DNA from 3 places in the Parapedomonas caeni genome. Region 3 is predicted to be linked to each of the others. Evidence: predicted binding sites of a transcription regulator. Region 3 holds the regulator's gene; each other region holds the start of a gene.

What was found. The regulator LexA, encoded in region 3, represses DNA repair genes until DNA is damaged. The targets are predictions, from matches to a motif close to GTTCCNCNCTTGTTCT.
Region 1: the regulator LexA is predicted to act here: its motif matches at 1,943-1,958, upstream of recA (recombinase RecA).
Region 2: the regulator LexA is predicted to act here: its motif matches at 1,993-2,008, upstream of uvrA (excinuclease ABC subunit UvrA).

What each region holds. Positions count from the first base shown of each region.
Region 1 is NZ_JBEUDS010000002.1:207,318-211,527, reverse strand. Features, by position in the region: gene alaS (alanine--tRNA ligase) at 1-12, opposite strand, end outside; gene ABU113_RS02655 (VOC family protein) at 391-780, opposite strand; gene recA (recombinase RecA) at 826-1,890, opposite strand; gene ABU113_RS02645 (ATP-binding protein) at 2,036-4,210, opposite strand, start outside.
Region 2 is NZ_JBEUDS010000001.1:200,125-204,334, forward strand. Features, by position in the region: gene uvrA (excinuclease ABC subunit UvrA) at 1-1,984, opposite strand, end outside; gene ABU113_RS00790 (glutathione binding-like protein) at 2,311-3,024, shown strand; gene ABU113_RS00795 (glutathione S-transferase family protein) at 3,011-3,775, shown strand; gene ABU113_RS00800 (EF-hand domain-containing protein) at 3,796-4,210, opposite strand, start outside.
Region 3 is NZ_JBEUDS010000003.1:97,209-101,418, reverse strand. Features, by position in the region: gene moaC (cyclic pyranopterin monophosphate synthase MoaC) at 1-61, shown strand, start outside; gene ABU113_RS03600 (molybdopterin molybdotransferase MoeA) at 55-1,260, shown strand; gene lexA (transcriptional repressor LexA) at 1,316-2,044, shown strand; gene ABU113_RS03590 (ComEC/Rec2 family competence protein) at 2,038-4,210, opposite strand, start outside.

The DNA of each region.
Region 1 (4,210 bases), on a different contig from region 3:
AGAACTGGCCAAGATGGTCCTCACCTGTTGCTTCCCCCGCCAGCCGGCGCCGTTCTTGCCGAACAACCCTCCGGGACAGGGACTCTTGCATGCCTGACGACATATAGTGTCAGCGGTCGAGATGGAAGCAAGGATGCGGGGCGCCCGTCCGCAAATCCGCCGCGTACGGAGTTGCCGTCCCCCCGCGCGCGAAGACGACCGCTTGGTCCTGTGTGAGCCGGTCGGAGACGAGTTCACCGCCCCCCCGCGCGAAGTCGACCGTCGCCATGGCGTACACCCGACCCCAGCCCCCCGACCTCAGGCCCCAGACCACTCAGGCCCCAGACCACTCAGGCTCCCGAACCACTCAGGCTCCCGAACCACTCAGGCACCGCCTTCCGCGGCCCGCCCTCAGGCGTCCGCGTAGCAGACCGCGTTCAGCTTGTTGCCGTCGGGATCACGGACATATCCGGCATAGAAGGAGGGTCCGTAATGGGGTCGCAGGCCCGGCGCGCCCTCGCAGGTGCCGCCATGGGCCAGCGCGGCGGCGTGGAAGGCGTCCACCGTCGGCCGGTCCGGCGCCAGCAGCGACACCATGGTGCCGTTGCCCGCACCCGCCGGTTGGCCATCGAAGGGCCGGCACACCCACAGGGTCGGCTTCAGGCCGCCGTCATAGACGCCCCAGCCGGCGAACTGGTCGTCGGTGTGGAAGCGCGTGTGCCCCAGGGGCGCGAGCACCGCGTCATAGAAGGCGATGGCGCGCGCCATGTCATCGGCGCCGAGCGTCACGTAACTGAACATGCCGACCCCTTTCGCGCGGCGTCTCCCGCCGCCCCGACGTCACCCTCAGATGTCGTCGTCTTCTTCCGGCGAGGCCATCAACGCTTCCGACACCAGGCCGGCGTTGCGACGGATGGCGGCCTCGATCTGGTTGGCCATGTCGGGATTCTCGGTCAGGAACTTCTTGGCGTTCTCGCGACCCTGGCCGATGCGCTGGCTGTCGTAGGAGAACCAGGCGCCCGACTTCTCCACCACCCCGGCCTTGACGCCGAGATCGAGGATCTCGCCGGTCTTGGAGATGCCGGCGCCGTACATGATGTCGAACTCCACCTGCTTGAACGGGGGCGCCAGCTTGTTCTTCACCACCTTGACCCGGGTGGTGTTGCCGACGATGTCCTCCCGGTCCTTGATCTGGCCGGTGCGGCGGATGTCGAGGCGGATCGACGCATAGAATTTCAGCGCGTTGCCACCCGTGGTCGTCTCCGGGTTGCCGTACATCACGCCGATCTTCATGCGCACCTGGTTGATGAAGATCACCATTGCCCGCGACTTCGAGATGGAGCCGGTCAGCTTGCGCAGCGCCTGGCTCATCAGGCGGGCCTGCAGGCCGACATGGCTGTCGCCCATCTCGCCCTCCAGCTCCGCCCGCGGCGTCAGCGCCGCCACCGAGTCGATGACCAGCACGTCGATGGCGCCGGAGCGGACCAGCGTGTCGGCGATCTCCAGCGCCTGCTCGCCGGTATCCGGCTGCGAGATCAGCAGCTCGTCGATATTGACGCCAAGTTTGCGGGCATAAATCGGGTCGAGGGCATGTTCAGCGTCGATGAACGCCGCCGTTCCACCCGCCTTCTGGGCTTCCGCGATGGCGTGCAGCGCCAGCGTCGTCTTGCCCGAGGACTCCGGACCATAGATCTCGATGATGCGGCCGCGCGGCAGGCCGCCGATGCCCAGCGCCATGTCGAGGCCCAGCGACCCGGTCGACACCGCCTCGATCTCGATCCCCGTCGAGCGCTGGCCGAGCTTCATCACCGAGCCCTTGCCGAACGCGCGATCGATCTGCGCCAATGCCGCTTCCAACGCCTTCGACTTGTCCATATCGTCCTTCTCGACCACCCGGAGCCCTGCTGCCATCGTCTTGTCCTCTCGCATAGAGTTTAGCGGCACTGAACGCAATGCGGTCTTTGTACGCCATTTGTTCTCACACGCAAGCGGCATCGTTAACTGGTTGATTTTCGTTTAAAATTTACGGTTTGTTCCGGATTTGATCCGGCCCGAATCAACCGGCGTCCGTGTCGGCCGCCGCCGGTACGCGCGCCAGCGCCTCGCGCACCGCCTCCGCCAGTTGCTGGACCGAGAAGGGCTTGGGCAGGAAGGCGACATCCGGCACGTCGATCGAGCGGCGCAGCTGTTCCTCGGCGTAGCCGGAAATGAAGATGATCCGCAGATCGGGGTAGCGCTGGCGGGCATGGCCGACCAGCGTCGGGCCGTCCATCGTCGGCATCACGACGTCGGAGATCAGCAGGTCGACCGGCTCGGCCCGCGCCTCCAGCAGCTCCAGTGCTTCCTCGCCGTTGGTGGCGGTCAGCACCTCGTAGCCCTTGCGTTCCAGCGCCCGCTTGGCGACCGCGCGCACCATTGCCTCGTCTTCCACCAGCAGCACCGTGCCCCGGCCCCACAGGTCGGGCACCGGCTCGGCCGCCGCCGCACCTGGCGGCTGATCGGATGCCGCCGCCGGCTGGGGCGTTTCCGCCGCCGCGTGGACCGGCAGATAGAGAATGAAGGTGGTGCCGCGGCCCAGCTCGGATTCGGCGAAGATGAAACCGCCGGTCTGCTTCACGATGCCATAGACGGTCGACAGCCCGAGCCCGGTGCCCTTGCCGACCTCTTTGGTGGTGAAGAACGGCTCGAAGATTTTTGACAGGTTCTCCGGCGGAATGCCGCAGCCGGTATCGCTGACCGCGATCACCACATAGTCGGCCGGCGGCATGATCTCGTGGCCAAGCCGGCGGACCTCCTCCGGTCCCACCTGGGAGGTGCGGATGGTCAGTTCCCCGACGCCGTTCATGGCATCGCGTGCGTTGACCACGAGGTTGACGATCACCTGCTCCAGCTGGCCGGGATCGACCCGCACCGGCCCCAGGTTGCGGCCGTGGTTGATCCTGAGGCTGATGGTCTCGCCGATCAGCCGCTTGAGCAGATTGGACAGCTCGGCCAGCACGTCGGTCACCTGCAACACCTGCGGCCGCAGCGTCTGCTGGCGCGAGAAGGCCAGCAGCTGGCGCACCAGGTTGGCGGCGCGGTTGGCGTTCTGGCGAATCTGGTTGAGGTCGCCGAAGTCGGCGTCGCCGGGCGCGTGGCGCAGCAGCATCAGGTCGCAATAGCCGATGATGGCGGTGAGGATGTTGTTGAAGTCGTGCGCCACGCCGCCGGCAAGCTGGCCCACCGCCTGCATCTTGGTGGCCTGGGTGATCTGCTGCTGCAGCTTGCGCTGCTCGGCGTCATCCCACAGCGCCAGCACGGCGGCCGCCTCGTGCAGGCCGGTGACATGCAGCACCGACATGCGGATGGAATCCTCCGGCCGGCCGCGCAGCCGCACCTGGAGGTCGCGCGACTTCAGGTGCCCCAGTGCCACCCGGCGCACCACGTCGGCGACCATCGTCGCGTCTTCCTCGTGCACCAGTTCGCTGGGGTAGAGCAGATCGCCGGGGGTCGCCACCCCCGCCGCCGCGCAGAAGCCCGGCGCCATGTGCAGGAAACGGCTGTTGTGGTCGACGGTCGCCAGACCCAGCGGCAGGCTGTCCAGCAGCGCATCGATCGCCCGGGTGGTCTGGGTGGCATCGGCCACCGTTCGCTCGGCGCCGGCAATCAGCGCGAACAGATAACCCTCCGCCTCCACCTCGCCCGCCGGAACGATCGGCAGCTCCACCAGCCGCACCGGCATGCGCGCGCCGTCGACGGCGTTGAAATAGACCTGACGATCCTCGGAAACGGCCACCATGGCGGCGATGTCGCTGCCTGGCATCTGATCCATCGACAGCTGTCGCCACGCGGCGGTGGTGGCGTTGACGGCCAGGACGCGGCCGCTGGCGTCCGTCACGATGGCGCCGACACCGGCACCGGCCAGCCAGGCGCCGACATGACCGGCGACCGCGGTCACCGTCGCCGACAACGTCGATTCCATGTCCGCCGGCGACACCTGCCAGATCAGATGCTCGCCCGGATCGCCCGCCGGTCTGCAGACCACCCGCAAGGCCACCGGCCTGCCCTCGCCGCCGCGGTAGATCACCGTCTCGCCGACACCGGCACTGCGGGCCAGCTCGCCGGCGGCGACAAGCGGCGAGCCTTCCTCGCCGGCGCCGCCGTCAAGATGGAAGGGCGAGGGATAGCCGCCGCAGCGCTCGCCATAGGCCTCGTTGGCACACACCAGGTTGCCGGCGGCATCGGTAACGGC
Region 2 (4,210 bases), on a different contig from region 3:
GGGTGTCGAGCGTCAGCGTCGACTTGCCGGAGCCGGAGACACCGGTGACGCAGGTCAGCGTGCCCAGCGGAATGCTGGCCGAGACGTTCTTCAGGTTGTTGGCCCGCGCGCCGGTGATGGTCAGGTGACGCCCCGAACCGGGGCGGCGGGCCGCCGGCAGCGGCACCTGGCGGGTGCCCGACAGATAGGCGCCGGTCAGGCTGTCGGGGGTGGCCATGATCGCGGCCGGCGTGCCCTCGGCGATGATCCGCCCGCCATGGACACCGGCGCCCGGCCCCATGTCGATGACATGGTCGGCGGCGCGGATGGCGTCCTCGTCATGCTCGACCACCAGCACGGTGTTGCCGAGGTCGCGCAGGCGCTTCAGCGTTTCCAGCAGCCGGTCGTTGTCGCGCTGGTGCAGGCCGATCGACGGCTCGTCGAGCACGTAGAGCACGCCGGTCAGGCCGGAACCGATCTGGCTGGCCAGCCGGATGCGCTGGCTCTCGCCGCCCGACAGGGTGCCGGAGGCGCGCGACAGGTTGAGGTAGTCCAGCCCGACGTTGTTGAGGAAGCCCAGTCGCTCGACGATTTCCTTCAGCACCTTCTCGGCGATGGCGGCCTGCTTCTTGGTCAGGTGCTTGCCCAGGCCGGCGAACCAGGCCAGCGCATCGGCCACCGACAGCTCGGTGACCTGCGAGATGGTGCGCTTGTCCACCTTCACCGCCAGCGCCTCGGGCTTCAGCCGCTGGCCGTGGCAGGCCTCGCACGGCGCCGACGACTGGTAGCGCGACAGTTCCTCGCGCATCCAGGCGGACTCGGTCTCGCGCCAGCGGCGGTCGAGGTTGTGGATGACGCCCTCGAACGGCTTGGTCACCTCGTAGCGCTTGCGTCCGTCGTCGAACACCAGCGGGATCGCCTCGCCATTGGTGCCGTAGAGCACCGCCTGGCGGGCTTTCTCCGGCAGCTCGGCCCAGGGGCTGCGCAGCGAGAACTTGTAGGCGCGCGCCAGGCTTTCCAGCACCTGCAGATAATAGGGCGACGGCGGCGAGGATTTCGACCACGCCGCCACCGCGCCATCGGCGATGGACAGCTGGTCGTCCGGCACCACCAGCTCGGGGTCGAAGTACAGTTTCTCGCCCAGGCCGTCGCAGGTCGGGCAGGCGCCGTGCGGATTGTTGAACGAGAACAGCCGCGGCTCGATCTCGGGGATGGTGAAGCCGCTCACCGGACAGGCGAATTTTTCGGAGAACAGTAACCGCTCGGGGTTGCCCGCCGCGTCCTTGGCGTCGGCGAACTCGGCCACCGCCAGCCCCTCGGCGAGCTTGAGCGCGGTCTCGAAGCTGTCGGCCAGCCGTGTCTCCAGCCCCGGCTTGACGACGATGCGGTCGACCACGACGTCGATGTCGTGCTTGAACTTCTTGTCCAGCGCCGGCGCCTCGGCGATGTCGTGGAAGGCGCCGTCGATCTTCACCCGCTGGAAGCCCTGCTTGCGCAGCTCGGCCAGCTCCTTGCGATATTCGCCCTTGCGGCCGCGCACGATCGGGGCGAGCAGGTGGAAGCGGCGGCCCTCGGGCAGCGCCATCACCCGGTCGACCATCTGGCTGACCGTCTGGGCCTCGATCGGCAGGCCGGTGGCCGGCGAATAGGGCACGCCGACGCGCGCCCACAGCAGGCGCATATAGTCGTAGATCTCGGTGACGGTGCCCACCGTCGAGCGCGGGTTCTTCGAGGTCGTCTTCTGCTCGATCGAGATCGCCGGGCTCAGCCCCTCGATGTGGTCGACATCGGGCTTCTGCATCAGTTCGAGGAACTGGCGGGCATAGGCCGACAGGCTCTCGACGTAGCGGCGCTGGCCCTCGGCGTAGATGGTGTCGAAGGCGAGGCTGGACTTGCCGGAACCGGACAGGCCGGTGATGACGACGAGCTGGTCGCGCGGGATGTCGACGTTGATCGACTTCAGGTTATGTTCGCGCGCGCCACGGATGGAGATGTGAGTCAACATGCGCTCATGTTCCAGATTTGTTCGCGCCTGGCAAGGGGGCTGAAAGGCGGGTCTGATGGGGGGCTGACCGGCGGGTCGGCAGGGGTGTTGCAGTGCGGCACACATGGCGCGGCGGCGTCGCAGATTCAAGCGCGCGGATGAACCGCTCACGAGATTCAAGCGGGTGGATACGCCGCTCATTCCAGTGCCCACGGAGGCGACCCTATCATTTCCGTGCGGGCGCGCCGCCTTGCGTGCCTCCGGCGGGGCGCTAGGGTTGGGTGCGCCAGGCTGGACACACCGGCCGGCAGACCGGGAAGACGCAGACCCGGGGGAGGTTGCAGGCGATGATCGACATCTATGGCGGGCAGACGCCCAACGTTTTCAAGCCGCTGATCGCGCTGGAGGAGATGGGCGAGGCCTACAGCCGCATCCCGGTCGACATCCTCAAGGGCGAACAGTTCGCGCCGGCCTTCCTGGCGATCAGCCCCAACAACCGGGTGCCGGCCATCGTCGACCATGATCCCCTCGATGGCGGCGGGCCGCTGCCGGTGTTCGAGTCCGGCGCCATTCTGCTCTACCTTGCCGACAAGCACCGCGCCTTCATCCCCGCCGACGCGCGCGGCCGGGCGGCGGTGGTCGAGTGGCTGATGTGGCAGATGGGCGGGCAGGGGCCGATGTGCGGCCAGGCCGGCCACTTCCGCAACTACGCGCCGGAGAAAATCCCCTACGCCATCGACCGCTACAGCAACGAGGTGCGCCGGCTCTATGGCGTGCTCGACACCCGGCTGGCCGGGCGCGAGTTCATCGCCGGCGACTATTCCATCGCCGACATGGCCTGCTGGCCGTGGATCCTGTTCCGCGATCATCATGGCGTCGCGCTGGCCGACTTTCCCAACGTCGAACGCTGGTACGCCGCCGTCGAGGCGCGCCCGGCGGTGCGGCGGGCGCTGGCGGACTATCAGCCGATCCCGCCGATGACCTTCACCGACGCCCAGCGCGCGGTGTTGTTCGGCGGTCAGCGGCCGCAGGCGGCGGAGGCGGGCGATGAGCGGCATTGACTATCTGCCGATCGAGGCGGCGCGCGCGGCCACCGGGCTGCGGGTCGCCTTCACCCAGGGGGTGCCCAATCCTTGGGGCTTCGGCGCCCGCGCCATCCTTGATATCAAGCGCATCCCCTATTTGGCGGTGGCGCAGGAGGCCGGCGGGGCCAACGACGCGCTGAAGGCGTGGACCGGCCAGACCTCGGCCCCGGTCGCCATGCTCGACGACGAACGGCCGCGCGCCCTGTGGTCGGAGATCGTCGTGCTGGCGGAGCAGCTGGCGCCGGAACCGCCGCTGGTCCCGGCGGTGCCGGAGGAGCGGGCGCTGATGTTCGGCCTGTGCCATGAACTGTGCGGCGATGACGGGCTGGGCTGGAACGCCCGGACGTTGATCTTCGCCGCCAACCGCGCCGCCGGCAACGATGCCTTCGAGTCAATGTACCGCAAATATTCCTCGCCCAGCCCGGTCGAGCACGCCCGCCGGCGGGTCGCCGACATTCTCGGCCTGCTCGACCGCCAGCTGGCGGCCCAGACGGCGCGGGGGCGGGATTATCTGGTCGGCGACCGGCTGTCGGCCGCCGACCTCTACTGGGCCGGTTTCTCCAACCTGTTTGTCGCCATGGCGCCGGACCTGTGCGCCATGCCGGACTTCTACCGCGCGCTCGGCGCCATCACCTGCGGCCACCTGTCACCGCCGGTGCCGTCGCGTCTGCTCGACCACCGCGACCGCGTGGTGCGCGACCATCTCGATACGCCGGTGGCCTTCTGAACGACGGCGCCAGGCGACGCTTACTGGCCGCGCGCCCAGTTGCCGAATTCCTTCACTGTCACCTTGCCGTCGGCGTCGGCGTCGGCGTCGGCGAAGTTGAGCTGGCTCTGACGCATGAACTGCTCGCGCGTCACCAGGCCGTCACCGTCGGCGTCCATCACCTGGAAGCGCAGCGTCTTGCGCTCGGTGGCGCGCTCCTGCATCTGCAGCTGCCGCTGGGCGTTCATGGCGCTTTTCGGGCCGGGGCCCATGCGCATCGCCATATATTCCTCGCGGGTGAGCCGGCCATTGCCGTCGCTGTCCATCGCCGCGAACATGTCGCCGGCCCAGGCCTGATGCTCGGCACCGCTCAGCACGCCATCCTGATCCTGATCGCGCTGGCGCAGCCGGTCGGCGGCGCGCTTGCCCTGCCGGTCCCAGTCGCGCAACCGGTCA
Region 3 (4,210 bases):
GGGGGTGCGCCTGCTCGCCAAGACCGGCGGCAAGTCCGGCGACTGGACGGCGCCGTGCTGAGCGTCCCGGACGCGCTGGCGCGGGTGCTGGCGCTGGCGCCGCAGCCACTGGCCTGCGAGACCGTGCCGCTGTCCGACGCGCTGGACCGTCATGCCGCCGCCGACGTCACGGCGCTGCTCACCCAGCCGCCGTTCGCCGCTGCCGCCATGGACGGTTATGCCGTGCGCTTTGCCGACCTCGCGCCTGACCACCCCCTGCGACTGATCGGCGAGTCCGCCGCCGGGCGGCGCTATCCCGGCCATCTCGGACCTGGCGAGGCGGTGCGCATTTTCACCGGCGCGCCGCTGCCCGACGGCGCCGACACCGTGGTGGTGCAGGAAGATACCCGCGCCGACGGGTCGCGGGTCATTCTCACCGGCGACGGACCCGGCGCCCCCGGCCGGCACATCCGCGCCGCCGGTCTCGACTTTTGCGCCGGCGACACGCTGATCCGCGCCGGCGACCGGCTGACGCCGGCCCGGCTGGGCCTCGCCGCCGCCGGGGGGCACGCCGCCCTCCCCGTCGCCCGCCGCCCACGGGTAACACTGCTGTCCACCGGTGACGAGCTGGTGCCGGCCGGCCAGACGCCGGGGCCGGACCAGATCGTCAACTCCAACGGCATCATGCTGGCGGCCCTGCTGCGCCAGGCCGGCGCCGAAGTGCGCGACCCCGGCATCCTGCCCGACCGGCCCGAGGTCATCCGCGATGCCATCGCCGCCAGCAGCGAGGCCGACATCCTGGTCACCGTCGGCGGCGCCTCGGTGGGCGACCATGACCATGTGCAGGCGGCCTTGCTGGCCGCCGGCGCCGACATTGACTTCTGGAAGATCGCCATGCGGCCGGGCAAGCCGATGATGCTCGGCCAGCGCGGCCGCGCCGTCGTACTCGGCCTGCCGGGCAACCCGGTGTCGGCGTTCGTCTGCGCCCGGCTGTTCCTGCTGCCGCTGGTCCGGCGGTTCCTGAGCCCGCACGCCCCGGCGGACCGCTGGCTGACCGGCCGGCTGGACGCGCCGCTGAAGCCCAACGGCGAGCGCGATCATTTCATGCGCGCGCGGGTGGAGCGGGATGGCGGTGGCTGGCGGGTGACGCCGCTGGGCCAGCAGGACAGCAGTCTGCTGGTGCCGCTTGCCGCCGCCAACGCGCTGGCCCTGCACCCGGCCCACGCGCCGGGGCGGCCAGCGGGTGCGGAAATCCGCTTTCTCCCCCTCGGCGACGATTGACGCGCCAGCAGAACCTTAGTAGAACGTTCCTTGTTCGTTCCACAAGGAATAGCGTATGCTGACGCGCAAACAACATGATCTGCTGATCTTCATCCACAACCGCCTGGAAGCGGACGGCATTTCGCCGTCGTTCGAGGAGATGAAGGAGGCGCTGGGGCTGAAGTCCAAGTCGGGCGTCCACCGGCTGATCAACGCGCTGGTGGAACGCGATTTCATCCGCCGCCTGCCCAACCGCGCCCGCGCGCTGGAAGTGCTGCGGCTGCCGGAGGCGGCGGCGCCCAGGCGCGGCACGCCCAAGCCGACGCTGGCGACCGACCGCGAGGCCGCCATCGCCTCGGCCGAAAACGTGGTGCGCGGCAGCTTCGGCAAGGCCAAGGCGCCGGCCAGCGCGCCGGCGGCCGCGACGTTCCTGGAGATCCCGCTGCACGGCAAGATCGCCGCCGGCACGCCGATCGAGGCGCTGGAGGGCGATACGCTGCTGGCGGTGCCGCCGGCGCTGGTGGGCGCGGGCGAGCATTATGCGCTGGAAGTCTCCGGCGACTCGATGATCGAGGCCGGCATCTTCGACGGTGATTATGCCATCATCCGCAAGGCCGACACCGCGCTCGACGGCGATATCGTCGTGGCCCTGGTCGACAGCCAGGAAGCCACGCTGAAGACCCTGCGCCGCAAGGACGGCAAGGTCCGGCTGGAGGCCGCCAACCCCTCCCACAAGAGCCAGGTCTATGAACCGAAACGGGTGCGGGTGCAGGGCAAGCTGGTCGGCCTGATGCGCCGTTACTGAGGTGCCTTGAGACTCGTCCCCGCGCCCGCTGGCGCCACGTTCCACGGATGCCGGCCGCGCCCGGCCGCCGTGGTTTGTGTCCGCACCGATCCGTCGTCGAGGAAGCGCAACGTCACCGCGCCGGTGCGCGATAGCGCCGCGCGGTCGAAGCGGTAGAGACGTGGCGCGCACCACGCCGGCAGCCGGCGGGCAGCCACCACAACATCCGATTGCGCGCACAGCCAGCCCAGCTCGCGGTAGGGCAGCCAGGCGTTGATCTGCGCCACCTGCCACACCCGGTCGCCGCGGTGCAACGCCACCCGGCACACCGCCGGTCCGCAGTCCTGATCCACCCGTGCGGTACCCGCGATGTCAGCCAGCCGCTGCGCCGGCGCATCCTCCGCCTGCCCCTCCTCCTCCAGCCAGCTCATCCGCGCGAAGCGCCCGGCGCGCAGGGTCGAGAAGGCCAGCCGTCCGTCCTCGCCGCGCACCGCCAGCAGCCGGCCATCGTCGCTGATGTACAGATCCGGCACCGGCGCCGCCCAGGCGACGAGCGCGCCGGACGCCAGCAGTAGCAACCCCAGCCACCGCGCGCGGGTTCGCCACAGCGCCAGCCACAACAGCCCCAGCACCATCATCACGAACGCCCAAGGCGGCAGCAGCCGCCAGCGTGCCACCGCGCCCGGCCAACCGGCAACCTCGCGGGCGGTGGCGAGCAACAGGTCGATGCCATAGCCAAGCAGCATGTATAAGGGGTCGGCCAGCCCGAACGGTTCCAGCACCACCACAAGCACCAGCAGCGGCATGATCCAGAAACTGGTGAGCGGGATGGCGACCAGGTTGGCGACCAGCCCATAGACACCGGTCTGGTTGAAGTGGAACAGCGCGAACGGCGCCAGCGCCACCTCGGCGACGGCGCCACTGGCGAGCAGCCCGCCCAGCCACCGCCACCCCCGCGTGACGAGGCCATCCTCCGGCCCTCCGGCCAGCCAGCGCGCCGCGAATCCCGATTGATACAGCGCCACCAGCCCGGTGACGGCAGCGAACGAGAGTTGAAAGCTGGGGCTGAGCAGCCCTTCCGGGCGCACCACCAGGATAAGCACCGCCGCCGCCGCGATCAGCCGCAGGCTGATCGCCTGGCGCCCCATCAGCACGCCGGCCAGCACGATCAGCGTGGCGATGCAGCTGCGCACGGTGGGCAGGCTGGCACCGGCAATCAGCGTATAGCCCACGGCGGCGGACGCGGCCATCGTCGCCGCGATCGCCTTCACCGGCCAGTGCAGGGCGATCCACGGGCTCAGGCACAGCAACCGGCGCAGGAGCAGGAACACGCCGCCACTGACAATGGCGATGTGCAGACCCGATATCGCCAGCAGATGCGCCAGCCCGCTGTCGCGCATGGCCGCGGTCACGTCCGGCGCGACGCCGCTGCGATCCCCCGTGACCAGGGCCGCCGCCACGCCGCCGGCCTCGCCCCCCACGCCGCCACGCAGCCGGGCGGTCAGGCCGGCACGGGCAGCCTCAAGCCGCCGCGTCCAGCCGAGCGGCGGCGGCGCGATCGCGGTCACCGTAACCGGCCCCAGCACGAACCCGGTCGCACCGATCTGGTGGAACCACGCGACCCGGCCGAAGTCATAGCCCCCTGGTGCGCTCGGGCCGCCCGGTGGCCGCAGTGACGCCCGCAGCGCCACCCGGGCACCAACGGCGACGTCGGCGGGCGGCGGCGCGCGCAAGCTCAGGCGCACACGCACCGGCATCATCGCGGGTGCCACCCCGGCGATCGACGCCGGCGCGACGACAATGCGGTGCACGCCGCGCGCCGACACACCCTGTTCCACTACCGCGCCCGTAACCACCGCGCCCCACAGCGGCCGCGCCAGCACCGGCGCCCGCGCCGTCTCCACACGAACCCAGGCAAGCAGCAATCCGGCGACCACCAGTAGCGCGGCAACGCCCGTCACCCGGCCGAGCGCGGTGCGCCAGCGCGCCAGCAGCACCAGTCCCAGGCAGGCGATCGCCACCGCCAGCCACTGCGCCGGCCGGGCGAGCGCGAAATAGGCGCCAATGCCGGTTCCCATGCACACCGGCACCCACAGTACCCACTGATCCCGTTCCGCCAGCAGCCAGGCCTCCAGGCGCCGCGATGCCGCCGCCGCGCCGGCCGCGACGTCGGCAATCCGATCGCCC